2 regions of the Allobrachymonas denitrificans genome follow, and region 1 is predicted to be linked to the other one. Evidence: predicted binding sites of a transcription regulator. Region 1 holds the regulator's gene; the other holds the start of a gene.

Region 1 (15,152 bases):
AAACCCTGAAGAGCCGCGGCTGATTTCGGCCGGGCGACTCCCGGCGTACAGGGCGCCGCTCGCCTGACGCAGGCAGGCGCCACGCCATCGGTGCGCGGCAGCCGTCGTCAAGGCGCCGTATGGATGTCCTTGGTCGCCTTCACCATGTCGCCCGCCAGCAGGTCGGGCAGGGCGCGCAGGCTGTGGTCGATGGCCTGCTCGATGGCAATGCGGTGATCGAGCGAGGGCTTCTTCAGCACCCAGTTCACCACTTCGGACTTCACGCCAGGATGGCCGATGCCCAGGCGCAGGCGCCAGTAGTCCGGCGTACCCAGTTGCGCATGGATGTCGCGCAGCCCGTTATGGCCGGCATGCCCGCCGCCTTTTTTCAGCTTGACCTGGCCGGGCTCCAGGTCCAGTTCGTCATGCACCACCAGGATGTTCTCGGACGGAATCTTGAAGAAGCGCGCCAGCGCACCCACAGCCTGGCCTGAACGGTTCATGAAGGTCTGCGGCAGCATCACCCACACCGGATGGCCGGCGACGTTGGTGCGGCCCACCTGGGCGAAATAGCTGCGCTCCTGGTTGAGCGTGATGCCCAGCTTGCGCGCTGCTGCTTCGGCCCACCAGAAACCGGCATTGTGGCGGGTGGCTTCGTATTCCGGGCCCGGGTTGCCCAGGCCGACGATCAATTGAATCATGGCGAGATAGTGTAAGTGCAGGGCATGAAAAAGCCCACCGAAGTGGGCTTCTTGCTGACGATGCAGGCCGGAATTACTCGGCTGCGGGCTCTTCGCCTTCGGCAGCTTCTTCGTCGGCACCGGGGCCTTTCGGGGCCACAACGCTGGCCAGCACCGGGTCTTCTTCGCCGTGGGCGATGGCTTCCACGCCCTTGGGCAGCTGGATCTGGCTCAGCTTGACCACGTCGCCCTTGACGACCTTGGTCAGGTCCACTTCGATGAACTCGGGCAGGTCGGCCGGCAGGCAGCTGACTTCCAGTTCGGTCACGATGTAGGCGACCATGCACTGCTCCAGCTTGACGGCCGGGGAGTCGTTTTCACCCAGGAAGTGCAGCGGCACCTTGAACTGCAGTTTTTCGGTAGCGGACACGCGCTGGAAATCCACGTGCAGCACTTGCTGCTTGTAGGGGTGGTACTGCACGTCTCGCAGCACGACCTGGCTGGTCTTGCCGGCAACTTCCAGATCCAGGATGGAAGAGTGGAATGCTTCCTTCTTCAGGGCGTGCCACAGGGCGTTGTGATCCAGCTCGATCAGCTGGGGTTCGGCGGTGCCACCGTAGATGATACCGGGGGCCTTGCCAGCATTGCGCAGGCGGCGGCTCGCACCCGTACCTTGCTTGGCGCGCTCAAAAGCGACGACTTTCATGGGTTTTCTCCATTGGGGGTACCACCGCGACCAGTGTGTACCCAGGTTGTAAAAGTGCACCGGATATCCGGTGCACCCGATTGGTTCCGGAGTGGAATTACTCCGAGAACATGCTCATGACCGACTCGCCGTGGGCAATGCGCGTGATCGTCTCGGCGATCAGCGGAGCCACGGAGAGCTGGCGAATGCGTTTGCACTGCTGCGCCTGCGGCGACAGCGGAATGGTGTTGGTCACGACGACCTCGTCCAGCGCCGTGCCCTGGACGATACGTTCGATGGCGGGGCCGCTGAACACGGGGTGCGTGCAATAGGCGTATACGCTCTTGGCGCCACGCTCCTTGAGCACCTCGGCAGCCTTCACGAGTGTGCCGGCGGTGTCGATCATGTCGTCCATCACCACGCAGTTGCGACCGTCGATGTCACCGATGATGTTCATCACTTCGCTGACGTTGGCCTTGGGACGGCGCTTGTCGATGATGGCCAGATCGCAGCCCAGCTGCTTGGCCAGGGCGCGTGCGCGCACCACGCCGCCCACGTCGGGCGAGACCACGATCAGGTCTTCGTAGTTCTTCTGGCGCAGGTCGCTCAGCAGCACCGGGGAGGCGTAGATGTTGTCCACCGGAATGTCGAAGAAGCCCTGGATCTGGTCGGCGTGCAGGTCCATGGTGAGTACGCGGTGCACGCCCACGGTCTGCAGCAGGTTGGCCACGACCTTGGCGGAAATCGGCACGCGGGTGGAACGCGGGCGGCGATCCTGGCGGGCGTAGCCGTAGTAGGGAATGACTGCCGTGATGCGCTCGGCCGATGCACGCTTGAGCGCGTCGACCATGATGAGCAGTTCCATCAGGTTTTCGTTGGTGGGGGCGCAGGTGGGCTGGACGATGAATACGTCGCGGGCGCGCACGTTCTGCTTGATCTCGACGGTGACTTCGCCATCGGAGAAGCGGCCGACCTGAACCTCACCCAGGGAGGTGCCGAGCGATTTGACGATTTCTTCCGCCAGACTGGGGTTGGCGTTACCGGTGAAGACGAGGAAATCGGAATCGAAGTTTTGCATGTCAGCTTCCGGCAATACAAAAGGCCATCAACAGTGGAAACACGATGATGGCCGATTTACTTTGGGTGATGAGAACAAGGTGTGTGGCAGGGGAGGAAGGATTCGAACCCTCGCATGCCGGAATCAAAATCCGGTGCCTTAACCGACTTGGCTACTCCCCTACACACGCCAGCTGCTGCAAGCAACCAGCGTTTGTGCGTTTCGTTAAGCTCTCCATTGTAGCAGAGGATGGAGGCTCAAATTGCTGCAGACTCTGATTTTCCAGTTTTTTTCTGGGGCCGACTGTTGCAATTTGTCGGCATCAAACCCTGCGGGCAATTGTGCAAACACTGCACTGCCTGAACCGGTCATGCGTGCCTGCAGTCCTTGCTGATCGAGCCAGGCGATGGCCTGGGTGATCGGCGGGCAAAGCCTTTCGGCGACCGGTTGCAGGTCGTTGTGTCCGTAATGAAACGGGTCAGCGTCTGCAACGAAAGCCGAGAGTGTAGCAGGTTTTGTGTCGCGTTTCAGGTCGGGTGAAGAAAAAATGGGTCCGGTCGGCACGCCCTGGTCAGGCTTGGCCACGATCCACCGGGAAGCAGGCAGTTCCACCGGCTGCAGCTTCTCGCCGATGCCCTCGGCCCAGGCGTTGCGCCCGAACAGGAAGAAGGGCACATCTGCGCCCAGCTCCACGCCGATGGCGGCCAGCTGTTCGGGCGAGAGCTGGAGGTTCCAGAGGCGATTCAGCGCCATCAGGCAGGTGGCGGCGTCGGATGAGCCGCCGCCCATGCCCGCTTCGGCGGGAATCTGCTTGCGCAGGTGGATATGGGCGCCCAGCGTGCAGCCCGTGGCCTGCTGCAGCTTGCGCGCGGCGCGCACGCAGAGGTCTTCGGCCGGCAGCGGTAGTTCGCTTTCTTCGGTGCGGGTGATGGTGCCGCCGGCTTGCAGCGTGAAGTCGAGCGAGTCCTGCCAGTCGATCAGCATGAAGACCGACTGCAGCAGGTGGTAGCCGTTGTCCTGCCGGCCCACCACGTGCAGGAACAGGTTGAGCTTGGCAGGAGCGGGGAGCTTGTGAAAGGCGGTTTCGGCCATGGAACGCCCTGTCAGGCCGGGTTCTGGTCCAGCACGACCTGCAGGCGCGCCGTGGGCAGCGGTTGCAGGCGGCGCGCGCTGATGCGGCCTTCGGGCTGGCGGCTCAGGTCGGGTTGCCAGCCGGGCACGCTGGTGTTGCGGCCGGCGAGCCAGTCGAACAGGGCGGGCACCGGCACGTTGGCACCGGTCAAGTCGATGATCAGGTCATCGAGCGAGGGATATTCGCGTGCCATCTTGCCCTGTTGGGCGATGGCCTCGGTGGGTGACCAGCGCACCTGGGCGACGGTGCTGCCCAGCGGGCTGTAGAGGTCCAGCGTGCCTTGGCGCGGTGTGCCCTTGAGCAGGAAGCTGGCGAAGAAGGACTGCGGCGGCTCCTGGTCCACCGTGAGCGACAGGCGGCCGCTCCAGGTGGAGGCAGCAACATCGGGCGTGGCAGGGCGGGGCGGCGTGGCGCAGCCGGCCAGCGTGGCGCCGATCAGCGAAACAGTCAGCAGGCTGGCAGCCTGGCGGCGGTTGAGGCCTGGGAAATCGTTCATGGGAAAAATCAGTGATTAAACAGGGGGCAGGGCGGTTTCATGGTGCCGGCTTCACGCCGAACTCCTGCATGGTGCGCAGCAGCACCTCGTCCTTGGCGTCGAGCTTTAGGCCTTCCTGCCAGATGGCGCGCGCCTTGGTCTGGTCGCCCAGCTTCCAGAGCACTTCGCCCAGGTGGGCGGCGATTTCGGCATTGGGCTCGTTGTCGAAGGCCTTTTCCAGCCAGCGGCGGGCTTCCTTCAGGCGGCCGAGCTTGTATTCGGCCCAGCCCATGCTGTCCTGGACGGCACCGCTGTTGGGCATCAGTTCCAGTGCGCGTGCAATCAGCGTGCGTGCTTCTTCCAGCCGCTCGCCACGTTCGACCAGAGAATAGCCGAGGGCGTTGTAGGCGGCCGGGGTATCCGGGCTCAGGGTGATGACCTTGCGCAGGTCGGCTTCGGCGCCGGCCCGGTTGCCCAGGCGCTCGCGGATCATGCCGCGGGCATAGAGCAGTTCTGCGTTGTCGGCATCTTCGGCCAGGGCGGTGCCCAGAACCTTTTCCGCGGGAGCCAGCTTGTCGGCAGTCTCGAGGATCTGCACTTGCACCAGCGCCTTGAGCGAGCGTTCCTTCACGCTGTCGCCCGGCAGGGCGTTGACCAGTTGCAGGGCCTGCTCTGGCTTGCCCTGGTTGTTGAGTGCTTCGGCGCGCTGCAGGATGGCGGCGTTGCGTGCAGCGGGAGACTGGATGCGCTTGAGCCAGTTGGCTGCGGCAGCTGCGTCGTTGCGCTGGTCGGCGATTTCGGCCAGCATCAGATAGGCCTGCACGTCGCTGCCGGCAGAGGCCATGCCCAGCAGCGAGGGGGTTTCGCCGTGCGGCTGAATGCTGTCATCCACCCTGCGCAGGGTGAGGTAGCGCTGCAGCGAGCTTTCGGCTGCCTTGTATTGCCTGGTCTGCAGCTGGACGCCGCCTTGCAGCAGCCAGCCCATGGCGTAGCCGGGATGCTTGCGCAGCAGCTCCTTCAGCTGGGTGAGGCTGTCATCGTAGCGGCGAGACTCGATCAGCACCTTGGCGTAGCTGATGCGCAGTTCCTGTGACACATCGGCCTGACGCACGGCCTGGCGTACGAATTCTTCCGCGTGGCTGGCGGCGTAGGGGGTGGTGGTGCGCGAGAGGCGCATCACATCGAGCGCCACCAGGGCAGGCAACTCGTGGTTGGGGAGCACGGTGCCCAGCCGCTCGGCAGGAACCTGGGCGGCGCGCGCCTTCTCCAGCGAATCCATGGCCTGTGCATACTGGCGCGCGGTCAGTTGCATGCGCGCCAGGCTGATGTTGGTGACAAAGGCCGTGGCAGGCTGTTCGGCCCAGGTCTGCAGCACCGGCTCCACGGTGCGCAATACCAGTTCCTGGTTGTGGATTTCGCCGTACAGCACCGGGGTGGCGTGGATCAGCTTGAGGCGCCGCTCGGGTGGGGCATTGTTCAGGGCCTGGGCCAGCGGACCGGCGCTTTCCTCGATACGGCCGAGCAGCAGCAGGATCTGCAACTGGTAGTTGCTGGCTTCGGAATCGGAGGGCTTGAGCTTTTGCCAGGCCTGCACGGCACGCAGCGCGGCATCCGGCGAGCGTGCCTGGATGGCGACCTCGGCAGCGCGTGCATAGAGCCGGGTATCGCCGCTGCGGCGCGCTGCCTCCATCAGGTAGGCGTAGGACTTGCCAGGCTCGCGGCTCTGGTAATACAGCTCGCCAACCAGTGCATCGTAGAGCGCGGTGGAATTGAGGATGATGGTGTCGAGTGCCGCATCCTGCCGAATCCGGCGGTCGGCGTCGACCTGCGTGTTGGTGCGCTCGGGCGACAGGGCGGCAGGCCGTGCCGGGGCTGCGACCACCGGCTGGCTGGAAAGCGTTGCCAGGCCAAGGGCCAGGCTGAGGGCAATGGGCGAGAGGCGCAAGGTGTTGTCCTGAAAGTAAGCTCTGCCGCTTGCCCCTGCAGGGCAAGGCGGACGACCGTCCCATGGATAATAAAGGAACTTGGACGCAAGGCCTGCGCAGTGGGGGATGCGTCCGTATGCAGTTGCAACCGTGGGGCCGCCGTGCCGAGGAGTTTTCTTGCCTGAATTGCCCGAAGTCGAAGTCACGCGACGCAGTTTCGTCGACCGCATCCGAGGGGCGCGCGTTGCCGGCGTGCACATGGGCAAGCCCTTGCGCTGGCCGCTGGGCGCCGAGCCGGAAGTGCTGCTCGGCCAGGAGGTGCAGGATGTGCGCCGCCGCGGCAAGTACCTGCTGCTGGATCTGAGTGGCGGATTGCTGATGGTGCATCTGGGCATGTCGGGCAGTCTGCGCTTCGATACGCTGTTGCCGCCGCCAGGCGTGCATGACCATTTCGAGATGGATACCAGCCTGGGCCTGCTGCGGCTGAATGATCCGCGTCGTTTCGGTGCCGTGATGTACATGCAGGCCGAGAGCGATCCGCGCGCGCAGAAGCTGCTGGCACACCTGGGGGCCGAGCCCCTGGACGATGCCTTCGACCTGCCGTACTTTGCCGCCCGGCTCAAGGTGCGCAGCGCGCCGATCAAGCAGGTGCTGCTGGCGGGGGATGTGGTGGTTGGCGTGGGCAATATCTATGCGTCCGAAGCGCTGTTTAGGGCGCGTATCGATCCGACCACGCCCGCGCGTGCGCTGACGCGGCCGCAGGTGGAGCGACTCTGGGCAGCGATCCGCTACATCATCGAGTGGGCGATCGACGAGGGCGGCAGTACCTTGCGCGACTTTTCCAGCGCGGAAGGGCGCAACGGCTATTTCCAGCTGCAGGCCATGGTGTACGACCGGGCCGGCCAGCCCTGCCGCGAATGCGGCACGCCGATCCGCATGCTGCGCCAGGGACAGCGTTCCACCTACGTCTGTCCGCGCTGCCAGAAGATGCCGGCCTCGCGCTTCAAGGGGGCGTGAGATGGCGGAATCCTTGGGGGGTGTGTTCTTCGAGCGGCTGGTGCAATGGCAGCGCCGCCACGGCCGCCACGGCTTGCCCTGGCAGCAGACGCGCGACCCCTATCGGGTCTGGCTGTCGGAAGTGATGCTGCAGCAGACCCAGGTGGTGACGGTACTGGGCTATTACGAGCGTTTCCTGCAGGCCTTTCCGGATGTGCAGGCGCTGGCGCAGGCACATCAGGACGAGGTGCTGGCCTTGTGGAGCGGGCTGGGCTACTACAGCCGGGCGCGCAACCTGTTGCGCTGTGCGCAGGAGGTGTGCGGCACGCATGGGGGCGAGTTTCCGCGCAGCAGTGCGGAGCTGGCGACGCTGCCGGGCATCGGGCCTTCCACGGCGGCTGCGATTGCAGCGTTCTGTTTTGGCGAGCGCAGTTCCATCCTGGATGCCAATGTGCAGCGCGTGCTCAGCCGCGTGCTTGGGTTTGGCGAGGATTTGTCCGGCGTAAGGGCGGTGCGCGCCTTGTGGCAGCGGGCCAACGCGCTGATTCCGGGTGATGCGGGGCCGGATGCGATGTCTGCCTACACCCAGGGCCTGATGGATCTGGGCGCTACCATCTGCGCGCCGCGCCAGCCGGCCTGCGCCGCCTGTCCGATGCAGGACATCTGCGTGGCGGCGGGGCAGGGCACGCAGCTGGTTTATCCGGTGCGCAGCAGCAAGCTCAAGCGCTCTGCCGAGAACTGGTGGATGCTGGTGCTGCACTCACCGCAGGGCATCTGGCTGCAGCGCAGGCCGCTTCAGGGCATCTGGGCCGGCCTGCATTGCGTGCCGCTGTTCGCGGACGAGTCGGCATTGCAACAGGCGGTGGCAGGGAGCGCGGCAAGGCTGCAGCATCTGCCGGCATTCAAGCATGTGCTGACGCACAAGGATCTCTATCTGCACCCCGTCGTGCTGGAATTGCAGGGCAACGTGGTGGCAGAGCCTGCGCCAGCCGTTCCCTTTGCTGGACTGGAGGGCCGCTGGATTGCCGATTGGGAGACGGTGGGCCTGCCGGCACCATTGCGCAAATGGCTGAAGGCACAGCAGGAGGCAACAGCGCCCGGCACCCGCGAGCTATGGGATTGAGCGTATAGCCTGGTCGAGTGGCCTGAACGCAGGGTGCCTGTCTTTCGGCAGGCAGCTTCGCGTCAGACCGCCTCCATCTCCCGGTGCCGCTTGATGCACACCCACTCGTCCTTGAAGTCGTTGTAGAGCTGCTCCACCAGATAGACCGAGCGGTGCTGGCCGCCGGTACAGCCCACCGCGACCGTCACATAGCTGCGATGGTCGTTGGACAGCTCGGGCAGCCAGTGCTGCAGGAATTCGCGGATGTGCTGGCGCATCAGCGTGACCGCGGGCTGCTGCTGCAGGAAGTCGATCACGGGCGCATCCCGGCCGGTCAGGTCGCGCATGCCGGGCTCGTAATGCGGGTTGGGCAGCATGCGCACGTCAAACACATAGTCGGCATCGGTTGGCACACCGCGCTTGAAGGCGAAGGATTCGAACACCAGCGTGAGCTGGCTGTGCTGCACGGCCAGCAGACTCTTGATCTGGCTGCGCAGCTGCGAGGCGCGCGTCATGGTGGTGTCGATCACCTCGGCCTGTTCGCGGTAGGCGGCGAGCAGCAGGCGTTCCTGGGCGATGGCGTCGCGCAGGTCGTGCACCTGATCGTGCGTGCTGACCTTGGTGAGCGGATGCTTGCGGCGTGTTTCGGAGAAGCGGCGCACCAGGGTTTCGTCGCTCGCGTCCAGGAACAGCGGCGTCACGTGGATGCCGCTGTGGCGCAAGGCGTTGATCTGTACCGGAATCAGTGGCAGCGAGGTGGCGCTGCGCGCGTCCATGGCGATGGCGATCTTGTTGCCGTCCTTGGTTTTCTCGACCTCGATGAATGGCAGCAGCAACTCCGGAGGCAGGTTGTCGACGCAGTAGAAACCGGCATCTTCCAGTGCGTGCAGCGCAATCGACTTGCCGGAGCCGGACATGCCGCTGATGATGACCAGATGGATATCGGTCTGCGGCTCGGGGGCGATCAGGGCGGAGGTCTCGGTCATGTCGCTTCCAGTGATCGGATGCATTACGCGGGCGTGCGGGATCGGGCCTTGAGCAGCATTTCGCCGGCGTGGGCCAAGGTGGTGGACGATTCGGCGTCACCGCCCAGCATGCGGGCGATTTCGTGCAGGCGTTCGTTTTCGGCCAGCATTTCGGCGCTGCTGACGGTGGCGGGCTGCGTGCCGCCCGCGGTCTTGAACACGCGCAGATGGTGGTTGGCACACGCGGCTACCTGCGGCAGGTGGGTGACGGCCAGTACTTGCCGGTCCTGCCCCAGTTGCTGCATCAGCTGGCCTACGGTGTGCGCGACCTTGCCGCCCACGCCGGCATCCACTTCATCGAAGATCAGCGTGGGCGCCGTGCCCAGCTGGCTGGTGGTGACGGCAATGGCCAGTGCGATGCGGGACAGTTCGCCGCCGGAGGCCACCTTGGCGATGGGCCGCGGCGTGCTGCCCGCATGGCCGGCCACCAGGAAATCGATGGCATCGGCGCCGCTGCTGCCGGCTTGCGCAGCCGGGGCAACGTCCACCACAAAGCGGCCGCCCTGCATGCCGAGCTGCTGCATGGCACTGGTGATGCTTTCGCCCAACTGGTCTGCCGCCTGCTTGCGCAGGCCGGTCAGGCGTGTGGCTTCCTTCCGATAGGCGGCGCTGGCCCCCTGTTCGGCTTGCTGCAGGGCCTCCAGATCCTCGGCGGCATCCAGCGCCTGCAGCTGCTGCTGCCAGCCGGTCCAGGTGGCGGCCAGTTCTTCTGGTTGCACGCGGAAACGCCGTGCCAGCGAGATCCAGCCGGACATGCGCTGGTCCAGCTGGGCCAGGCGGTCCGGGTCGAGTTCGGTGCGGTGCAGATAGGCGTGCAGGCCACGCTGGGCCTCTTCCAGCTGGGTCTGGCTGCTGGCGAGCAGGGCAGTCCATTCGGCAAAGGCCGGCTCGATATGCTCCTGCTCCTGCAGTGCGTGCACGGCGGTGTGCAGGGTGTCGAGCAGACCGTGCTGTTCACCTTCCAGTGCCTGCAGGGCGGTGCCTGCGGCATCCAGCAACTGCTGGGCATGGGCCAGGCGCTGGTGTTCGCTGTTGAGTTCGGGCCATTCATCGGCCTGGGGGCCGAGCTTGTCGACTTCGGCGACCTGCCACTGCAGGCGCTCGCGTTCCTGCTGGCGCTGTTCCTGGCCCTGGGTGGCCTGCTCCAGCTGCTCGCGGGCAGTTTGCCATTGCTGCCAGAGCGTGCGGATGGCCGTGGTGTCAATGCGGCCGTAGCCGTCGAGCAGGGCGCGTGTGCTTGCCGGCTGCATCAGGCTTTGCCAGGCGTGCTGGCCGTGGATGTCCACCAGCAGGGTGCCCAGCGCACGCAACTGCGTGGCGGTGGCGGGCGTGCCGTTGATCCAGCCGCGGCTCTTGCCCTGGCTGTCAACCACGCGGCGCAGCAGCAGGCCTTCTTCGGCATCCGCCTCGATGCCGTATTCGTCCAGCAGAGGTGCCAGCGCAGGGGTGATGTCGAAATGTGCAGTGATGTCGGTGCGATTGCAGCCTTCGCGCACGAAGCCGGCATCGGCACGGGCGCCCATCACCAGTTGCAGGGCGTCCACCAGAATGGATTTGCCCGCGCCGGTCTCGCCTGTGAGCGCGGTAAAGCCGTTGTGAACGTCCAGATCCAGAGCCTGCACGATCACGAAATCCTGCAGGGCAATACGCCGTAGCGCCATGGTCAGTTGCTCCCGCTGTTCCAGTGCAGCTTTTCGCGCAGGGTGTCGAAATAGTTCCAGCCACGCGGGTGCAGGAACAGAGCTTCGTGATCCGAGCGGCGCACCACCACGCGATCGCCGGATTGCAGCGAGGAAAGCGATTGCGTGTCGAAGTTGGCGCTGGCCTTGCGGCCGGAGACCACCTCGATGCTGATTTCGCTCGAATCACTGAGCACAATGGGGCGGTTGGAGAGGGTGTGCGGGGCAATCGGCACCAGCACCCATCCGGCCACCGACGGGTGCAGCAGCGGACCACCGGCCGACAGCGAATAGGCCGTGGAGCCGGTGGAGGTGGACACGATCAGACCGTCGGCGCGCTGGTTGGACACGAAATGCCCGTCGACCTCGATGCGCAGTTCCACCATGCCCGCCGTGCTGCCGCGGTTGATCACCACGTCATTGAAGGCAATCGCCTCGAACACGGTGCTTTCGCCACGCTTGACCTGGCCCAGCATCATGCTGCGGTGGTCTTCGATGTATTCGCCGCGCAGCATGGGGGGCAGGGTTTCACAGATGCGGCCCAGGGGAATGTCAGTAATAAAGCCTAGGCGTCCTTGGTTGATGCCAATGAGCGGCACCTTGGCAGGAGCCAGCGTGCGCGCAGCGCCGAGCATGGTACCGTCGCCGCCCACCACCACGGCCAGATCGCACTGTTCGCCGATCTCGACCATCTCCAGCGAGGGGTAGCGGGCATTGAGGCCGGTCATCTCGGCCGCGCGGAATTCCATGGCCACCTGGCAGCCGTTGCGTTCCAGACATTCGGCCACGGCCAGCATGATTTCGGGGGGAGTGCCTTCGGAATGAGAAGCCTGCTGCAGGTTATTGCTTTGCAGGAATTTTCCAATCAGTCCGACGTGGTGAAATTGGGGCTTCATACTTACATTAGATCATTAAAATGTGACGCCATGCTCGACGATCGTGCCAAGTTGCTGCTCAAGACCCTGGTCGACCGCTACATCGCGGACGGCCAGCCCGTGGGTTCCCGTACGCTCTCGCAAACCGCGGGGCTGGAACTGTCGCCGGCCACCATCCGCAACGTGATGGCGGACCTTGAAAACCTGGGCCTGATCGCCAGCCCCCATACCTCCGCAGGGCGCATCCCGACGGCGCGCGGCTACCGGCTGTTTGTGGACACCATGCTCACGGCCGATCCGGCGCATCTGTCCGTTTCCATGCCCACGCTCGCCCTGCCGCCCGAGCAGCCGCAGAAGGTCATCGCCAATGCTGCCAACATGCTGTCGAGCCTGTCGCAGTTCGTGGGCGTGGTGATGAGCCCGCGGCGCGGGTCCGTCTTTCGGCATATCGAATTCCTGCGCCTGTCGGAAAAACGGGTGCTGGTGATCATCGTCTCGCCGGAAGGGGATGTGCAGAATCGCGTCCTGTTTACCGAAACCGATTTCGACCAGAGCCAGCTGGTGGAAGCCGCCAATTATCTGAACGCACATTACAGCGGGCTTGCACTGGAGCAGGTGAGCGTGCGCCTGAAGGACGAGGTGGAAACCCTGCGTGGTGAAATTGCCGCGCTGATGCAGGCCGCCATCGCGGCCAGCACCGAGGCCATGCAGGAGCATGAGCAGGATGTGGTGATTGCAGGGGAGCGCAACCTGCTGTCTGTGAGCGATTTTTCCAGCGACATGTCGCAGTTGCGCCGCGCGTTTGACCTGTTCGAGCAGAAGACCACACTGATGCGTCTGCTGGACGAATCGAGCCAGGCGGCGGGCGTGCATATCTACATCGGCGGCGAGAGCCAGGTGGTGCCGGTGGAGGAGCTCTCGGTGGTGAGTGCGCCTTACAGCGTGGATGGCACGGTGGTGGGCACGCTGGGAGTGATCGGGCCGGTGCGCATGCCGTATCAGCGCATGGTGGAGATTGTGGACATCGCTTCACGGCTGGTGAGCAATGCGCTGAGCCAGCGCTGAGCGGAAAAAACAAAAACGCCTTGCATTGCTGCAAGGCGTTTCTGAACTTTCTGGCGCGACTGGCAGGATTCGAACCCACGACCCCTTGGTTCGTAGCCAAGTACTCTAATCCAACTGAGCTACAGTCGCTGAAAGGAAAACAAAACGCCTGGATAGGCGTTCTGCAATGTTGGCGCGGCTGGCAGGATTCGAACCCACGACCCCTTGGTTCGTAGCCAAGTACTCTAATCCAACTGAGCTACAGCCGCTGAAGCATCGAAGTATAGCGTAGTTTTTGCGGTGGAGCCAGGATTTTTTAAAAAAACCACGCATAGAACGAACAGTTGGAAGGGCGTGGTTCCTCATGGCAAGACAGTTATGATCCCGACGCGGGCATACGGCTTGCAATCATCAGACAGGCTGCCGTCTTTGATCCGGCGGCCATCGCAGTTATCAGTCATGAGGTGTCCAGTTGGATCTGCATTCATCTCCCCCCCGGCGTGGAATAACGCCTTTCAAGCTTGCGCGCTACGGAAGCGCAAGTGTTCATATCGCGACCTTGCTGCTGGGCCTGGCGCCGGCTGCTGTGGTGATGGCGCAGCAACAGCCGCATTTGTCGTCCATGGCGGTTGCGGCAGCCACCTGTGCCAACTGTCATGGCACGGATGGCCGTTCGCCCGGAATCATCCCCTCCATCGCCGGTCAGCCGAAAGACAGGCTGTTGCAGCGTTTGCAGGATTTCAAGGCCGGCATTGATCCGCGTGCCACGGTGATGACGCGCCTGATGAAAGGCTACAGCGAGGACGAGTTGAGAGATCTCGCCGGATATTTTTCGGAGGTGCCCCGATGAAACCACATGACAACAGCATCTCCCGCCGCCAGGTTCTGGGCGGCATGGCGGCCGGTGGCATGCTGCTGGGCGCTCCTGCGCTGGTGCAGGCGCGCCAGGCATCTGCCCACGTGGTGGTGGTCGGAGGAGGCTTTGGCGGGGCAACGGCAGCGCGCTATCTGCGCCGCTACCATCCGGATGTGCAGATCACTCTGGTCGAGCCGGCGCAGCGCTTTTACACCTGCCCGTTTTCCAATCTGTACCTGGCGGGATTGCGCGAGTGGGACAGTCTCGGCCATGGCTTTGATGGCTTGCGCAAGCAGGGCATCGAGGTGGTGCACGCGAGCGCAGAGCAGCTTGATGCCAGGGGCAGGACGGTGAAGTTGTCCAACGGCAGTAGCCTGCGCTGGGACAAGCTGGTGCTGTCCCCCGGCGTGGACATGCAATGGAACAAGCTGCAGGGCTATGACCAGGCAGCCGCCGAGCATGCGCCACACGCCTGGAAGGCCGGTGCGCAGACGCAGTTGCTCAAGCGCCAATTGCAGGCCATGAAGGATGGTGGCACCTTCATCATGACGATTCCGGAGAATCCGTTCCGCTGCCCGCCCGGCCCGTATGAGCGTGCGGCCATGGTGGCGCACTATTTCAGGCAGCACAAGCCGAAGTCCAAGATCCTCCTGCTCGATGCCAAGACGGCGTTCTCCAAGCAGGCACTGTTCATGCAGGGCTGGAAGGCGCTGTACGGCAACATGATCGAATGGGTGGGGCAGGTGGACGATGGCGAGGTTGTGCGCGTGGATGCACGCCGGCGCGAGGTCGAGACGGCCTTTGGCCAGAAGCACCGGGCCGATGTGCTCAACGTCATTCCGCCGCAGAAGGCGGGCCTGATCGCAGAACGCGCCGGCGTGACCAACGCAAGCGGCTGGGTGCCGGTGCATGGAGGCACCTTCGAATCCAGCCAGGTGCAGGACGTGTTCGTAGTGGGCGATGCGAGCATTGCCGCTCCCATGCCGAAGTCGGGCTTTGCGGCCAATACGCAGGGCAAGCTGGTGGCAGCCGTGATTGCGGCGCAGCTGCGCGGCCAGGCGTTGCCACAGGCATCGTTTTCCAATACCTGCTACAGCCTGATCGGGCCGGATTACGGCATCTCCGTTGCCGGTGTCTACAAGGCCGAAGGAAGCCGGGTGGTCGAGGCACCGGATTCGGGGGGTGTGAGTCCGCTGGATGCAGACGCCCGTTTCCGCCGCATGGAGGCGCTGTACGGCCAAGGCTGGTACAGCGCCATTACCGGCGATATCTGGGGCGGATGATATCGAACCAAGGGTAAGTCCCTGATTTTTCAGGGTGCCAGGCCCGGGAGCCGGCTTCAATCTGGCTATGATCGGGGGCGACGAGCTTGCTGGCGGGGACTTGCCCTGTCGCCTTGTCACCCTTTTGTTGCATACACCTTCATTCTTTACTATGAAACGCAGAACCTTCATGGCTGCGCCGCCGGCTATTGCGCTGGGCGCCGCAGCGAGCACACCCTTGTCCGCACTGGCGGCTCCCGCCGTCCTGACTCCTGATACCCGCTTGCTGCCTCGCCATGCCAAGGGGCCGCGCATCGTCGTCTGTGGCGGCGGCTGGGGTGGGCTCACCGCTGCACGCTACCTGCGCCAGTGGGTTCCCA
Region 2 (15,152 bases), 590 kb from region 1:
TCCTGCCAGGCATCGGTCAGGCGCACGGCCACGCCACGCACCGGCAGGCCGTCAAAAAGGAATTTCTGGATCTGGGACATGGGGACCGCCAATCAATCTCTGTGCCGCCCGGGCACACGGCAACCCGCCATCAGGCTGCCCAAAACCCGTAAATGAGGATCAGCCGATCTTCTTCAAGCCTTGTTTGTAGCGGCGTGCGTTGTCGATGTAGTGCTGCGCGCTGTAGCGCAGGCCCTCCATCTGCTCGGGCGTGAGCTGGCGCACCACCTTGGCCGGGCTGCCGATGATCATGCTGCCGTCGGGAAACTCCTTGCCCTCGGTCACCAGCGCACCGGCGCCGACCAGACAGTTGCGGCCGATTTTCGCGCCGTTGAGCACGATGGCGCCAATGCCGATCAGGCTTTCGTCGCCGATGCTGCAGCCGTGCAGCATCACCATGTGGCCTACGGTGACGTTGCGGCCGATGGTGAGCGGCACCCCTTCGTCGGTGTGCAGCACGCTGCCGTCCTGGATGTTGGTGCCGTCTCCGATGGTGATCGGGTCGTTGTCGCCACGCAGCGTGGTGTTGAACCAGATGCTGACGTTCTCGCCCAGGCGCACATCACCCATCACTTCGGCGTTGTCCGCCACCCAGGCGGAGTCGGCAATCTGCGGGGTCTTGTCATCGAGCTGGTAAATGGCCATGGTGTCTGTCTCCGGTCAAATCGTGGGCGGCGCGGGGCGCCTAGAATTCTGGGCATGAGTGTACGCCAAGCTGCCCGTTCTGCCCTGAGTCTGACCGATCCCGCTGCCAAGGTGCAGGCGGTGCTTGCGCTGTGGGCGCAGGCGGCATCGGGGGCGCTTTCCTTCGATCCTTCCGTCAGCGCCGACGTGCTTGCGCGCGCCGCGCCGAGTGACATCCCCGGCCGCCCCGCATTGCCGCAACTGGTGCATCCGCGCGAGGTGGCCCAGCGCAGCGTGCATACGCCGGAAGGCCGCGCTGCGCTGCTGCACGCCGTGGTGCACATCGAGTTCAATGCCATCAACCTGGCGCTGGATGCGGTGTGGCGCTTTGCCGGCATGCCGGAGCAGTTCTACCGCGACTGGCTGCAGGTAGCCCGCGAGGAGGCGGAGCACTTCACCATGCTGCACGAGCATCTGCGGCACATGGGCTGGAAATATGGCGATTTCGTGGCGCACGACGGGCTGTGGGCCATGTGCGAGAAGACGGCGGACGACATCGTGGCACGCATGGCGCTGGTGCCGCGCACGCTGGAGGCACGCGGTCTGGATGCCACGCCACTGATCCAGAAGCGCCTGCGCGCCATCGATGCAGAAGACGCCCAGACCACCGCCACCCTGCTCGACACCATTCTGCGCGACGAAATCGGCCATGTGGCCATCGGCAACCACTGGTACCGCTGGCTGTGCGAACGCGAACGGCTGGATGCGGTGCCGCACTACGGCGTGCTGGTGGAACGCTACGCCGCCCCGCGCCTGAAGCCGCCATTCAACGAGGCGGCGCGCAAGCAGGCCGGATTCAGCCAGGCCGAGCTCGATTACCTGCTGGGCATGGGGGTGTAGGCGAGCAAGGCAGGGCAGGCATCTTCCGTTGATGCACGAGGCACGCGCCCCTGCATCACATTGCGCTGATGGACGTCAGACCACCCGGCGCCACCACAAAGGCGATGGGCACAAATCCGTAACGGACGCAGGCACAATGGGGGCAGACACATCATCACCCTCAGGAGACCCCCCATGACCGACGCCCTGCTTTACGAACAGGACGGTGCCATCGTCACGCTGACGATGAACCGCCCCGATACGCGCAACCCGATTTCCGAACCGGAAATGATCGACGCCTTCGAAGGGGCCGTGCATCGCATCAACAGCGATGCCAGCGTGCGCGTGGTGATCCTGACCGGCGCCGGCAGCGCGTTCTCCTCGGGGGGCAACGTCAAGCACATGCGCGACCGCACCGGCATGTTCGGCGGCACGCCGGCACAGATCCGCAACGGCTACCGCCACGGCATCCAGCGCATTCCGCGCGCCATGTGGGAGCTGGAGGTTCCGGCCATCGCCGCGGTGAACGGCCCGGCCATTGGCGCCGGCTGCGACCTGACCTGCATGTGCGACATCCGCATCGCCTCCACCCGTGCCCAGTTTGCCGAGAGCTTTGCCAAGATCGGCATCATCCCCGGCGATGGCGGTGCCTGGCTGCTGCCGCGCGTGGTCGGCCTGTCGCGCGCCAGCGAGATGGCCTTTACCGGCGAGCCGATCGATGCACAAACGGCGCTGGCCTGGGGCCTGGTGTCGCGCGTGGTGGAGCCCGAGCAGTTGCTGGACAGCGCCCGCCAGCTGGCACAACGCATCGCCGTCAACCCGCCGCAGGCCGTGCGCATGAGCAAGCGCCTGCTGCGCGAAGGCCAGCACATGCGGCTGGACAGCCTGCTGGAACTGTCGGCCGCCATGCAGGCGCTGGCGCACCATACGCAGGATCATGCGGAAGCTGTGGCGGCACTGCTGGAAAAACGTCCCGGTACCTATTCTGGTTCATAAGCCCCGCTCGCGTTCCGCGTCGCACCTTGCTGCCGGTGCGTAGCCGCGCCCTTGCACTCCACCCCGGCAAGGGCGCCATCACTTCGTGCAACCTCGTGCAAAGGTCACTGCCTGTTCCGCTCAACCGCGCGGATGGTGCCTGGCCACCAGTTGCTTGAGCCGCTCGCGCGCCACATGGGTGTAGATGGTGGTGGTGCTGATGTCCGCATGGCCCAGCAGCATCTGCACGGCACGCAGGTCGGCGCCGTGGTTGAGCAGGTGCGTGGCAAAGGCGTGGCGCAAGGTGTGCGGCGACAGGGGCACGCGGATATCGGCCTGCAACGCATACTTGCGCACCAGATGCCAGAACATGGCCCGCGTCATCGCTTCACCCGGATGGGCGCCGCGCACGGTCACGAACACGGCGTCGGTCTGGTGGCCGCCAAGCAGCTCCGATCGCGCCTGCGCCAGGTAGCGCACCAGCCAGTCGTGCGCCACATCACCGAACGGCACCAGCCGCTCCTTGCTGCCCTTGCCGGTAATGCGCAACACACGGTCGTTCAGGCTGATGTGAAACAGCTTGAGCCCGACCAGCTCGCTTACGCGCAGGCCGCTGGCGTACAGCAGCTCCAGCATGGTGCGATCACGCAGGCCCAGCGCGGTGGATACATCCGGCGCCGCCAGCAATGCCTCCACCTGTGCCTCGCTCAGGCTCTTGGGCACGCGCAGCGGCTGCTTGGCCGCCTGCAGGCGCAGGGTTGGGTCCTGCGCAATGTGATGCTCGCGCACGGCCCAGCGGTAATAGCGTTTCAGCACCGTCAGCCGCCGGTTGGCCGTGGTGGCCTTGCTGCCGGTGGTGAACAGGTGACCCTGATACAGGTTGATGGCCGACTCGGAAACGCCATCCAGCGGGCAAGGCGGCGTTTGCTGCTGCAGCCATTGCGCAAACAGCGTCAGGTCGCGCCGGTAGGCCGCCAGCGTGTTGCTGGAGAGGCCGTCTTCCAGCCACAAACCGTCGATGAAGGCATCAACGGCGGCAGCGTCTTGCTCGGGCAGTGGAGAGGGTGCGGGGGTGGCGCGGGGCATCGCCGCATTATGCAGCCGGCAACTGCCGGGGCCGCCATGCGCCAACGCCTTCTCAGACACGGCACAGGGTGTCAGCCTGCCAAACGGTCACGCGGTGGCTCACAACACGCACAACGCACAACGCACAACGCACGCCATCATCCCTGCTGCAATGCCCATTGCACATGCTCGCGCACTGCAACATCAGGGTGCTGCGCGTGCCGGACCAAGGCATCCCGGATGACTGCCTTTTGCGCGTCCGGTGCCTGCCGCAGTGCATTGCCCAATGCCACGGCAATATTGCGCAGCCAGCGCGCATGGCCGATGCGCCGGATCGGGCTGCCTTCGGTGCGCTGAAGGAACTGCGCCTCGCTCCAGCCCCACAGCTCCAGCAATTGCGCCTGCCCCAGCCCGTGTCGTTCGTCAAAGTCCGGCAAGGCATTGCGCCGGGCAAACTTGTTCCAGGGGCACACCAGCTGGCAATCGTCACAGCCGTAGATGCGGTTGCCCAGCAGGGGACGCATCTCCTCGGGGATGCTGCCGGCATGCTCGATGGTCAGGTAGGAGATGCAGCGCCGCGCATCCAGCCGGTACGGTGCCACGATCGCGCCGGTGGGGCAGGCATCGATACAGGCCGTGCACTGACCGCAATGGGCCGGCTCCGGCTCGGTCAGCGGCAGCGGAAAATCCACGTAGATCTCGCCCAGGAAGAAGGTCGATCCCGCATCCCGGCTCAGCACCAGCGTGTGCTTGCCGCGCCAGCCCTGTCCGCTGCGGCTGGCCAGCTCCGCCTCCAGCACCGGTGCCGAATCGGTGAACACGCGATGGCCGAATGGCCCCACCAGCGCGGCAATCTGCTCGCTCAGCTTCTGCAACCGCGCCCGCACCACCTTGTGGTAGTCGCGCCCCCGGGCATAGACGGACACTACCGCCTCGCCGGGTTGCGTCAGGCGCTGCAGCTCACGCTCGCGCCAGTCCGTCTCGGTAGATGCCGGCAGGTAATCCATGCGCGCCGTGATCACGCGCACCGTGCCCGGCACCAGTTCCGCCGGCCGCGCGCGCCGCAGGCCGTGGCTGGCCATGTAGCCCATGCTGCCATGAAACCCAGCCTCCAGCCAGGCCCGCAAGCCCGCCTCGGCACTGGCCAGATCCACATCGGCCACCCCGATGCGGGCAAAACCCAGTGCCTCGGCCTGGCTGCGGATGGTGGACAATAGGGCTTCGGGACTCATGGCGTGGCAGTGTCGTGCAAAATGCGGCAAGCTGCGCGCACAAGGGCTTTCGCGCACACTCGCATACCAACAGGATGATTGTAAAAACCTTGCGCTGGGCCGACGAGGCCGCCACTTCCGCCTTCGCCACGCGACTGGCGCAGCATTGGCTGCAGCACCCGGCCAGCGCCGATCTGGTGATCCTGCTGCACGGCGACCTCGGCGCCGGCAAGACCACGCTGGTGCGCCACCTGCTGCGCGGCCTGGGCGTCACCGGCCGCATCAAGAGCCCGACCTATGCGGTGGTCGAACCCTATGTAACGCCCTGTGTGCAAGTGTGGCATTTTGATTTTTACCGCTTCAGCGACCCGCGGGAATGGGAAGATGCGGGGTTGCGCGACATCTTTGCCACGCCCGGGTTGAAACTGGTCGAATGGCCCGACAAGGCCGCCGGCATGCTGCCGCAGGCCGACTGGGTTCTGCGCCTGCAGACGCTGGGCGACGATGTGCGCGAAGTTGTCATCGAGGCGCCAACCGCCGCTGGCGCCGCTCTCTTGCAGGAAGTTTCATGATCCAACGCAGGCAGCTCGTCCAGATTACCGGCCTGGTGCTCGCAGGCGTGTCGCGCCTGGCCCAGGCCGCCAACCTGGTGGCCGTGCGCATCTGGCCCGCGCCCGAATACACGCGCATCACGCTCGAATCCGACCAGCCGCTCAAGTACACGCAGAACCCGGTCCAGGATCCGCCCCGCCTGGCAGTGGACATCACCGGCCTGACACTGAACCAGACCTTGCGCGATCTGGTCAGCAAGGTGCCTGCCGACGATCCCAACGTGGCACGCATCCGCGTCGGCCAGTACACGCCCGAGATCGTGCGCATCGTGATCGACCTGAAGCAGCCGATTTCGCCGCAGGTGTTCAGCCTGGCGCCGGTGGCCGCCTACAAGAACCGGCTGGTATTCGATCTCTACCCCAACCGCAAGCCGGTCGACACGCTGGAACAGCTGATCACCGAGCGCAGCCGCGAGGAGAGGGTCGCGCAGGCCGCCCCCCCTGCGCCGCCGACACCCGCTGTCCCCCCCCCGCCTTCGTCGGGGCGCGACGTGATTGCCGATTTCCTCGCCGGCCGCGGCCACCGTCAGGAACCGCCGCGCGTGGCCCAGGCCACCCCGCCGCGTCCGCGCCCTGCCGAACGCCCGGCGCCGGCACAGCCCCCCGCCCTGCGCACCGGGCGAAAGACCGACCGCCTGATCATCGTCGCGCTCGATCCCGGCCATGGTGGCGAAGACCCCGGTGCCATCGGCCCGAACGGTACACGCGAAAAGGATGTGGTGCTGCGCATCGCCCAGTTGCTGCGCGACCGCATCAACGGCAGCAGCGTCAACGGCAATCCGATGCGCGCCTTCCTCACGCGCGATGGCGACTATTTCGTGCCGCTGCATGTGCGCGTACAGAAGGCGCGCCGCGTGCAGGCCGACCTGTTCATCAGCATCCATGCCGATGCCTTCATCACGCCGCAGGCCAATGGCTCCAGCGTGTTTGCCCTGAGCAGCCGCGGTGCCAGCAGCAGCGCCGCACGCTGGCTGGCCAACAAGGAAAACGAGGCCGACCTGGTCGGCGGCCTGAACGTGCGCAGCCGCGACACCCTGGTGCAGCATGCGCTGCTCGACATGAGCACCACCGCCCAGATCCGCGACAGCCTGACGCTGGGCAGCGCCATGCTGGGCGAGATCGGCAAGATCAACCGCCTGCACAAGCCACGCGTGGAACAGGCCGGCTTTGCGGTGCTCAAGGCGCCGGACATTCCGAGCGTGCTGGTCGAAACCGCCTTTGTCAGCAACCCCGGCGAGGAAGCCAAGCTGCGCAGCCCTGCCTACCAGCGCTCCATGGCCGATTCGCTGATGCGCGGCATCCAGGGCTACTTCGCCCGCAATCCGCCGCTGGCCCGCAGCCGCGCGGTGTAAGATCGAGGCGCCTGCAACCCGGCGTTGGCGTTACCGGATGCGAGCGCCGCAACCATCCCTTCATGGCGCCCACCACAGCCCGGCACTCCACAGCAAGGCAAACACCAGTTGCAGATGCGCGGTGCGCGCCAGCAACTGATTGTGCCCGCGTGCCGGCGCCTGCCGGACGAAACGCCACATCAGCAGCGCAGCCAGCGGCAATGCCAGCAAGGCCAGCCAGGCTCCCTGCACATCCACCAGCGGCAACAGCAGAAAAGGCAGCACCAGCATGCCCACATACAGCCGGCGACTGCCCTGCAAGCCCAGGCGCACCGCCAGCGTGCGCTTGCCGGCGCGCGCGTCGCTGGCGGCATCGCGCGTGTTGTTCACCAGCATCACGGCCGAGGCAAACGCCCCCATCATGTGGCCCAGCATCCAGGCAGCACCGCTGAGCGTCCCGGTCTGGAGGAAATACGTGCCCAGCACGGCGGCCAGCCCGAAGAACACCCACACGAACACTTCGCCAAAGGCACTGTAGGCGATCGGCCAGGGCCCGGCGGTATACGCCCAGCCGCACAGCAACGCCACCAGCCCGAGCCAGACGATGGGCCAGCCCCCCACCGTGGCCAGCAGCACCCCGAACAGAAACGCCACCCCCAGCGCACCGAAACCGGCGCGCCGTACCTGCTCCGCACGCAGCCAGCCCATGGCCGTGGCGCGCTGCGGCCCGAGCCGGTCCGCGCCATCGGCCCCACGTTCGAAATCTCCCACGTCGTTGAGCAGATTGGTCCCGATCTGGATCAGCATGGCGGCCAGCAGGGTAAGCAGCGCCACGCCGGCCATCCAGCGCCCCCGCTCGCTCCAGGCCAGCGCACAGGCTGCCAGCACCGGGGCCACCGTCACTCCCAGGGTATGCGGGCGGGCAGCCAGTATCCAGGCGCGCCATGCCGGCGGCCGGGCACCGGACAATGCCTGTGCCGATGCCGGTGTCAGCGGCATGGAAGGGGAACCGGGCGAAGGAGAAGGAGTTCCAGAAGGAGGAGCCATAGGCCCATTGTAGGGAAGCTTGCTCCGCCTTCGTTCAACCCGGCTCAGCGCATGGCAAACAGCTCCTGATGGAAATTGGCATCCTGCAGCCCTCTGGCGCCCAGATCGGCCCGCAGGGCCTGACCAAAGCCCGCCGGCCCGCAAAACCAGAAGCTGGCCTGCTGCCATTGCGGCACGGCGGCACAGATGCGCTCGGCGTTGAGCCAGCCATCGCGCGCATCCACCAGCACATGCAGTTTCACGCCGGCAGCCTGCGCATCGGCCTGAAGCAGGGCAATCGCGTCCTCATCGTAATCCGCCGTGGTATGGAACAGGTCGATCGTCACCGGCCGCTCCCCGCGGTCACGCGCCAGCTGTTGCATGCGGGCAATGAATGGCGTGATGCCGATGCCTGCACCAATCCATATCTGGCGCGGCTTGTCGTCATCAAAAGTGAAGCAGCCATACGGCCCCTCCACCGTCACGGCATCCCCCTCGTGCAGCACCTGATGCAGCTGCGCCGTGTGATCGCCCAGTGCCTTGGTCACGAACACGATGGTCTGCTGCGCAGGATCCCAGGAAGAAGCGATGGTATAGGGATGGGCCGCGTCATGCGCTCCCTGCACGAAGGCAAACTGGCCGGCTGCATGCCCTTTCCAGCCCGGCTGCAGGCGAACATGGGTGCGCAGCACACGCAGCGGCTCGAAATAGCGCAGGGATTCGATGGTGCCATGCACCTTGCGCCCCGCACCCACGCGGCCCAGCAGCACCAGCACCGCAGAGACCACGCCAGCCACCAGCAGTACCGCCATGGCCCAGCCGACCGGCTGCGACCAGTAGTCATACTTGAGCAGCACGAACGTATGCCATGCCAGCACCAGATACGCAACGGCCAGCCACTTGTGCGTGCGTACAAACCAGTGATACGGAAAGCGCTTCACGAGGGCCAGCACCATCAGCACCAGCGCGGCATAGAAGGCCCACTCGCCCAGCGACTCGGCCAGCCCGCGTTGCGAGCGCAGCCATTGCTCCAGCGTCAGGATCTGATCCGGGCCGCCACGGTACTGCTGCCCGCCGCCGCTGCGCACCGGCCGCTCCAGCCAGCCCCAGCCCACCATCCACTTGGTGCCCTGCGCCCACCACCAGTGCAGCACGCTGGTCACCAGCGCCGTGATACCCAGCCACTTGTGCAAGCGGTACATCTTGTCGAGTCCGTCCAGCGGACGCTCCAGCCAACGGGGGCGGATCGCCAGCACCATGGACAGGCTCATGGCGCCAAAGGCGATCACGCCGCTGTACTGCATGAACACGGTACGGAAAGGAAAGTACCCCCACGGTTCGGGAAACAGCGTGTCTGCCATCAGCCACAAGCCGGTCAGCAGCACCAGGCTGCCCCACAACGCCATGCTTATCCGTTTCATTGCATGCATCCTTTTGTCTATGTTCTTGACTCTTCCAGTTTAGCCAAGCAGCATGAAGAGTTGCTGAAAAGCCTGATCGCGGGCCCATGGATTGGCAAAATACGGCTCTCGTGCTAAAACACGAACCATATATAAAATCAGGAGTTGCAATGACTAGCTGCAAACCTGCTTCACCTTTGTCAACGGCGGCGGCCAACGCTTTCCCCCGACGCGCCATGCTCCGTGGCAGCCTGGCGCTGCTTGCGGGCGCCAGTCTGCTGGCCGGCTGCGGTTCGGCGCCGCGCAGCACCCGCACCAGCCAGCGCCGCCGAACCGGAACTGGCGGCACGGGCGCGCTGCGCACCAGCACGCCGGAACTGGCGGTGGTCAACCCGGTGCAGATTGACGCCACCCTGCGCGAAGAGGCCGTGGCCCGCGCCATGCTGGCCGTGAACGTGCCTTACAGCTACGGGGGCAACACGCTCGAAGGCGGTTTCGACTGCAGCGGCCTGGTGCAGTACGTCTTCAGCGGCTTTGCCGGCCGCGCCCTGCCGCGCAGCACGGCCCAATGGGCACGCGCCAGCCTGCCGCGCGACGTCGGCCAGCTGCAGCGCGGCGACCTGGTGTTCTTCAATACGTCGGGAGCCTCGTTCTCGCACATGGGCATCTACATCGGCAACCGCCAGTTCATCCATGCCCCCTCCAGCGGCGGCGTGGTGCGCACCGACCGCATCGACAGCAGCTACTTTGCCCCGCGCTTCGATGGCGGGCGTACCGTTTTCCTGTAGGGCCGGCAGGGGCTGGCAAACACGAATTTGTAACAGCCCCCCTTGAAACCCGCGCCAACACCCTTATCATTAGCACTCGTCGCGGTCGAGTGCTAACAGCCCGACGCGCACGGGCGCCAGCGCTCTTGCCTGGCACCTCCGATTATTTTGCGCTTATCCGTTTTATCTTCCAAGGAGATTCCATGAACCTGCGTCCCCTGCACGATCGCGTGATCGTCAAGCGTCTGGAAAACGAAACCAAGACTGCCTCCGGCATCGTGATTCCCGATGCAGCCACCGAGAAGCCCGACCAGGGCGAAGTGCTGGCTGTCGGTCCCGGCAAACGCAACGACAAGGGCGAGCAAATGGCCCTGAACGTGAAAGTGGGCGACCGCGTGCTGTTCGGCAAGTACAGCGGCCAGTCCGTCAAGGTCAACGGCGAAGAACTGCTGGTGATGAAGGAAGACGACCTGTTCGCCGTGGTCGAGCAGTAATCCCCTTCCCCCGCACAACGCAACACTGAATATCTGGAGATTTTGAAAAATGGCAGCTAAAGACGTAGTTTTCGGCTCTGACGCCCGCGCCCGCATGGTCGAAGGCGTGAACATCCTGGCCAACGCAGTCAAGACCACCCTGGGCCCGAAAGGCCGCAACGTGGTGCTCGAGCGCTCCTTCGGCGCCCCCACCGTGACCAAGGACGGCGTGTCCGTGGCCAAGGAAATCGAGCTGAAGGACAAGCTGATGAACATGGGCGCCCAGATGGTCAAGGAAGTCGCTTCCAAGACCTCTGACAACGCCGGTGACGGCACCACCACCGCTACCGTGCTGGCCCAGGCCATCGTGCGCGAAGGCATGAAGTACGTGGCCGCCGGCATGAACCCGATGGACCTCAAGCGCGGCATCGACAAGGCTGTCGCCGCTCTGGTCGAGCAGCTCAAGGCCGCTTCCAAGCCCACCACCACCTCCAAGGAAATCGCCCAGGTCGGTTCCATCTCCGCCAACTCCGACGAATCCATCGGCCAGATCATCGCTGACGCCATGGACAAGGTCGGCAAGGAAGGCGTGATCACCGTGGAAGACGGCAAGTCCCTGCAGAACGAGCTGGACGTCGTCGAGGGCATGCAGTTCGACCGCGGCTACCTGTCTCCCTACTTCATCAACAACCCCGAGAAGCAGGTTGCCAACCTCGAGAACCCCTTCGTGCTGCTGTTCGACAAGAAGATCAGCAACATCCGCGACCTGCTGCCCGTGCTGGAAGCCGTGGCCAAGGCCGGCCGTCCGCTGCTGATCATCGCTGAAGACGTCGATGGCGAAGCGCTGGCTACCCTGGTGGTCAACACCATCCGCGGCATCCTGAAGGTCGTGGCCGTCAAGGCTCCGGGCTTCGGCGACCGTCGCAAGGCCATGCTGGAAGACATCGCCATCCTGACCGGCGGCAAGGTGATCGCCGAGGAAGTGGGCTTGTCCCTGGAGAAAGTCACGCTGGCCGACCTGGGCCAGGCCAAGACGATCGAAGTGGGCAAGGAAAACACCACCATCATCGACGGCGCCGGCGCTGCTGCCGACATCGAGGCACGCGTCAAGCAGATCCGCATCCAGATCGAAGAGGCGACCTCCGACTACGACCGCGAGAAGCTGCAGGAACGCGTGGCCAAGCTGGCTGGCGGCGTGGCCGTGATCAAGGTTGGCGCTGCCACCGAAGTCGAGATGAAGGAGAAGAAGGCCCGCGTGGAAGACGCCCTGCACGCTACCCGCGCTGCCGTGGAAGAAGGCATCGTGGCCGGTGGTGGCGTGGCTCTGCTGCGCGCCCGCGCTGCCGTGGGTACCGTCCAGACTGACAACCACGACCAGGATTCCGGCGTCAAGCTGGTGTTCAAGGCCATCGAGGCTCCGCTGCGCGAAATCGTGGCCAACGCCGGCGACGAGCCGAGCGTGGTGGTGAACAAGGTGCTGGAAGGCGAAGGCAATTTCGGCTTCAACGCTGCCAACCACACCTACGGCGACATGATCGAGATGGGTATCCTGGATCCCACCAAGGTGACCCGTACCGCCCTGCAGAACGCTGCATCCGTGGCCAGCCTGATGCTGACCACCGAGTGCATGGTTGCAGAAATGCCGAAGGAAGATGCACCGGCCATGCCTGACATGGGCGGCATGGGTGGCATGGGCGGCATGATGTAATCAGCCGCACAGGCTCGGGCAAGGTCTTGCGCCTTGCCCTCCCTGTCAAACGAAACCCGCAGAGCGCAAGCCCTGCGGGTTTTTTGTTGGCCGTTTCACGGCGTGTGGCTGCTACCCGGCGCTTTCCGGCACAGGGCGGGCCAGCACCTCCAGCGCATCCGTGAGCAAATCCACCCACTGGCTTTCATAGCGGATCCCGCCTCGCAGCACCACATGCTGCAGCGCGGCGCCACGCTCTGCCGGCGCCCCACCCGGAAAGTCCCGCGCTTCGATCTCCCGGTACTGCGCCAGCTTGTCCTGATGCAGGGCCAGATGCCGGCGGATTTCGTCTTCCAGCCCGGTCGGGCCCACAATGGCTTCGGCACGCAGGCGCACCAGCAGGGCATCGCGCAGCACCGTGGGCTCCTCGGGCAGCCTCAGCCAGTCCCGCAGGGCCTCGCGGCCGGCCGGCAGGATGCGGTAGGCGCGCTTGCGCCCGCGCGTCGGCTCCTCGGGCAGGGATTCGATCCAGCCGGCCTCTTCCAGCCGCGCCAGTTCCCGGTAGATCTGCTGATGGGATGCGTGCCAGAAATGACCGATGGAACGGTCGAAACGCGAAGCCAGATCCGACCCCGATGCGGGCCGTTCCAGCAAGGCCGTGAGCAATGCGTGTGGAAGCGACATGGGGCCCAGTGTACCGCCGCGCCCTCCTCGGGATAACCCGATGCATTCTTTATGCAACCAGTTGCATAATCGACCCATCCGCATCTGACACTGGACCGAGACCTCATGCAAAGCCCTGCCCCGCACTATCCCCACCTGCTCGCCCCGCTCGACCTGGGCTTTACCACCCTGCGCAACCGCGTGCTGATGGGCTCCATGCACGTCGGGCTGGAAGAAGTCGACAACGGTTTCGAGCGCATGGCCGCGTTCTACGCCGAACGCGCGCGCGGCGAGGCAGGCCTGATCGTCACCGGTGGCATCGCCCCCAACGAGCGCGCCCGCCCCATGCCGGGCGGCGCCATGCTCACCACCGAGGAAGAGGCGGAGCAGCACCGCATCGTCACCCGGGCCGTGCATGCCGAAGGCGGCAAGATTGCCATGCAGATCCTGCATTTCGGCCGCTATGCCTACCATCCGGACATGGTCGCGCCCAGCGCGCTCAAGAGCCCGATCACGCCTTTCACGCCGCACGCGCTCACCGGCGACGAGGTGGAGCAGACCATCGCCGACTTCGTCCGCTGCGCCGCACTGGCGCAGCACGCCGGTTACGACGGCGTGGAGATCATGGGCAGCGAGGGCTACCTCATCAACGAATTCATCGCCCTGCGCACCAACCAGCGCACCGACGAATGGGGCGGCAGCTACGCCAACCGCATCCGCTTCCCGGTGGAGATCGTGCGCCGCGTGCGCGAGCGCGTGGGCCCCAATTTCATCATCATCTACCGCCTGTCCATGCTGGATCTGGTGGAAGGCGGCTCCACGCTGGAAGAAGTGATCCAGCTGGCGCAGGCCGTCGAGGCCGCGGGCGCCACCATCATCAACACCGGCATTGGCTGGCACGAGGCCCGCATCCCCACCATCGCCACCAGCGTGCCGCGCGGGGCCTTTGCCTGGGTGACGCAGAAGCTCATGGGCCATGTCAAGGTGCCGCTGGTGGCCACCAACCGCATCAACACGCCGGAACTGGCCGAACAGTTGCTGGCCGACGGGGTGTGCAACATGGTGTCGATGGCGCGCCCCTTCCTGGCCGATGCGCAATTCGTGCAGAAGGCGCGTGCCAGCCGCGCCGCCGACATCAACACCTGCATCGGCTGCAACCAGGCCTGCCTGGATCACACCTTCGCCGGTAAGGTCACCTCCTGCCTCGTCAACCCGCGTGCCTGCCACGAGACGCTGCTCAAGGTCGAGCCGGCTGCCTCCCTCCGGCGCGTTGCCGTGGTCGGCGCCGGCCCGGCCGGGCTGGCCTTTGCCACCACCGCGGCCGAGCGCGGCCACCAGGTCACCCTGTTCGATGCGGCTGCCGAAATCGGCGGCCAGTTCAACATCGCCAAGAAGGTGCCGGGCAAGGAGGAGTTCCACGAAACCCTGCGCTACTTCGGCCGCCGCGTGGCCCAGACCGGCGTGCATCTGCGTCTGAACACCCGCGTGAGCGCCGCCGAGCTGCATGGCTTCGACGACGTGGTACTGGCCACCGGCATTCATCCGCGCAAGCCGGACATTCCCGGCATCGATCATCCCAAGGTACTGAGCTATCTGGACGTGCTGCGCGATGGCAAGCCCGTCGGACAGCGGGTGGCGGTGATCGGCGCGGGTGGCATCGGCTTTGATGTGAGCGAATACCTGGCCCATGGCGGCGCACACGCCGCAGACGCGGCCAGCGTACCCGCCGCGCCCTTCTATGCCGAATGGGGGGTGGATACCAGCTACGCCCGGGCCGGCGGAATCGCCGAGCCGCATCCCCCCGCCTCTCCCCGCCAGATCTGGCTGCTGCAGCGCAAGACCAGCAAGGTCGGCGACGGCCTCGGCAAGACCACCGGCTGGATCCACCGCGCCTCGCTCAAGAGCCGCCACGTGAAGATGGTGGCCGGTGCCAGCTACGAGCGCATCGACGATGCCGGCCTGCACATCACGGTCGACGGCCAGCCGCAGCTGCTGGAGGTAGACAACGTGGTGATCTGCGCCGGCCAGGAACCGCAGCGCGAACTGCTGGCAGCCTGCCTCGCCGTCGGCCAGCGCGTGCACCTGATCGGCGGCGCCGACGTGGCCGCCGAACTCGACGCCAAGCGCGCCATCAAGCAAGGCACCGAACTGGCTGCCTCCCTCGAAACCGCAACCCCGTTTACCGATCCGACCATGCCCACGACCCAGACCAACGACTTCTTTACCCTGAGCGTCCAGAACGCGGTGGCACACCTGCAATTCAACCGCCCGGACCGCCTCAACGCCATGAGCCTGCCGTTCTATCCGGCGCTGCGCGATGCGGTGCGTGCGCTGGACGCCGAAGGCCAGGTGCGCGCGATGGTGATCAGTTCCACTGGCAAGCACTTCTGCGCCGGCATGT

The links. The regulator HrcA, encoded in region 1, represses chaperone genes, less so after heat shock. The targets are predictions, from matches to a motif close to TTAGCACTCNNNNNNNNNGAGTGCTAA.
Region 2: groES (co-chaperone GroES) is a predicted target of HrcA. The motif match lies at 10,019-10,045, and genes of this name have one in related genera.

The regions. Positions count from the first base shown of each region.
Region 1 covers NZ_CAJQUA010000001.1:1,137,225-1,152,376, reverse strand. The annotation lists gene KKQ75_RS05390 (YfhL family 4Fe-4S dicluster ferredoxin) at 1-23, shown strand, start outside; gene pth (aminoacyl-tRNA hydrolase) at 108-680, opposite strand; gene KKQ75_RS05380 (50S ribosomal protein L25/general stress protein Ctc) at 754-1,365, opposite strand; gene KKQ75_RS05375 (ribose-phosphate pyrophosphokinase) at 1,463-2,422, opposite strand; tRNA gene KKQ75_RS05370 (tRNA-Gln) at 2,507-2,583, opposite strand; gene ispE (4-(cytidine 5'-diphospho)-2-C-methyl-D-erythritol kinase) at 2,627-3,493, opposite strand; gene KKQ75_RS05360 (lipoprotein insertase outer membrane protein LolB) at 3,505-4,029, opposite strand; gene KKQ75_RS05355 (tetratricopeptide repeat protein) at 4,067-5,953, opposite strand; gene mutM (bifunctional DNA-formamidopyrimidine glycosylase/DNA-(apurinic or apyrimidinic site) lyase) at 6,111-6,950, shown strand; gene mutY (A/G-specific adenine glycosylase) at 6,952-8,052, shown strand; gene rapZ (RNase adapter RapZ) at 8,115-9,017, opposite strand; gene recN (DNA repair protein RecN) at 9,041-10,717, opposite strand; gene KKQ75_RS05330 (NAD kinase) at 10,720-11,631, opposite strand; gene hrcA (heat-inducible transcriptional repressor HrcA) at 11,662-12,675, shown strand; tRNA gene KKQ75_RS05320 (tRNA-Arg) at 12,727-12,804, opposite strand; tRNA gene KKQ75_RS05315 (tRNA-Arg) at 12,846-12,923, opposite strand; gene KKQ75_RS05310 (c-type cytochrome) at 13,214-13,504, shown strand; gene KKQ75_RS05305 (NAD(P)/FAD-dependent oxidoreductase) at 13,501-14,793, shown strand; gene KKQ75_RS05300 (FAD-dependent oxidoreductase) at 14,945-15,152, shown strand, end outside.
Region 2 covers NZ_CAJQUA010000001.1:1,731,207-1,746,358, forward strand. The annotation lists gene KKQ75_RS08040 (Hsp33 family molecular chaperone HslO) at 1-80, opposite strand, end outside; gene KKQ75_RS08045 (gamma carbonic anhydrase family protein) at 160-684, opposite strand; gene KKQ75_RS08050 (ferritin-like domain-containing protein) at 739-1,563, shown strand; gene KKQ75_RS08055 (crotonase/enoyl-CoA hydratase family protein) at 1,738-2,538, shown strand; gene xerD (site-specific tyrosine recombinase XerD) at 2,659-3,603, opposite strand; gene queG (tRNA epoxyqueuosine(34) reductase QueG) at 3,741-4,814, opposite strand; gene tsaE (tRNA (adenosine(37)-N6)-threonylcarbamoyltransferase complex ATPase subunit type 1 TsaE) at 4,889-5,365, shown strand; gene KKQ75_RS08075 (N-acetylmuramoyl-L-alanine amidase) at 5,362-6,756, shown strand; gene KKQ75_RS08080 (1,4-dihydroxy-2-naphthoate polyprenyltransferase) at 6,817-7,734, opposite strand; gene KKQ75_RS08085 (ferredoxin reductase family protein) at 7,827-9,182, opposite strand; gene KKQ75_RS08090 (C40 family peptidase) at 9,398-9,949, shown strand; gene groES (co-chaperone GroES) at 10,132-10,422, shown strand; gene groL (chaperonin GroEL) at 10,472-12,109, shown strand; gene KKQ75_RS08105 (PadR family transcriptional regulator) at 12,221-12,772, opposite strand; partial or broken gene KKQ75_RS13065 (FAD-dependent oxidoreductase) at 12,878-14,914, shown strand; partial or broken gene KKQ75_RS13070 (enoyl-CoA hydratase-related protein) at 14,999-15,152, shown strand, end outside.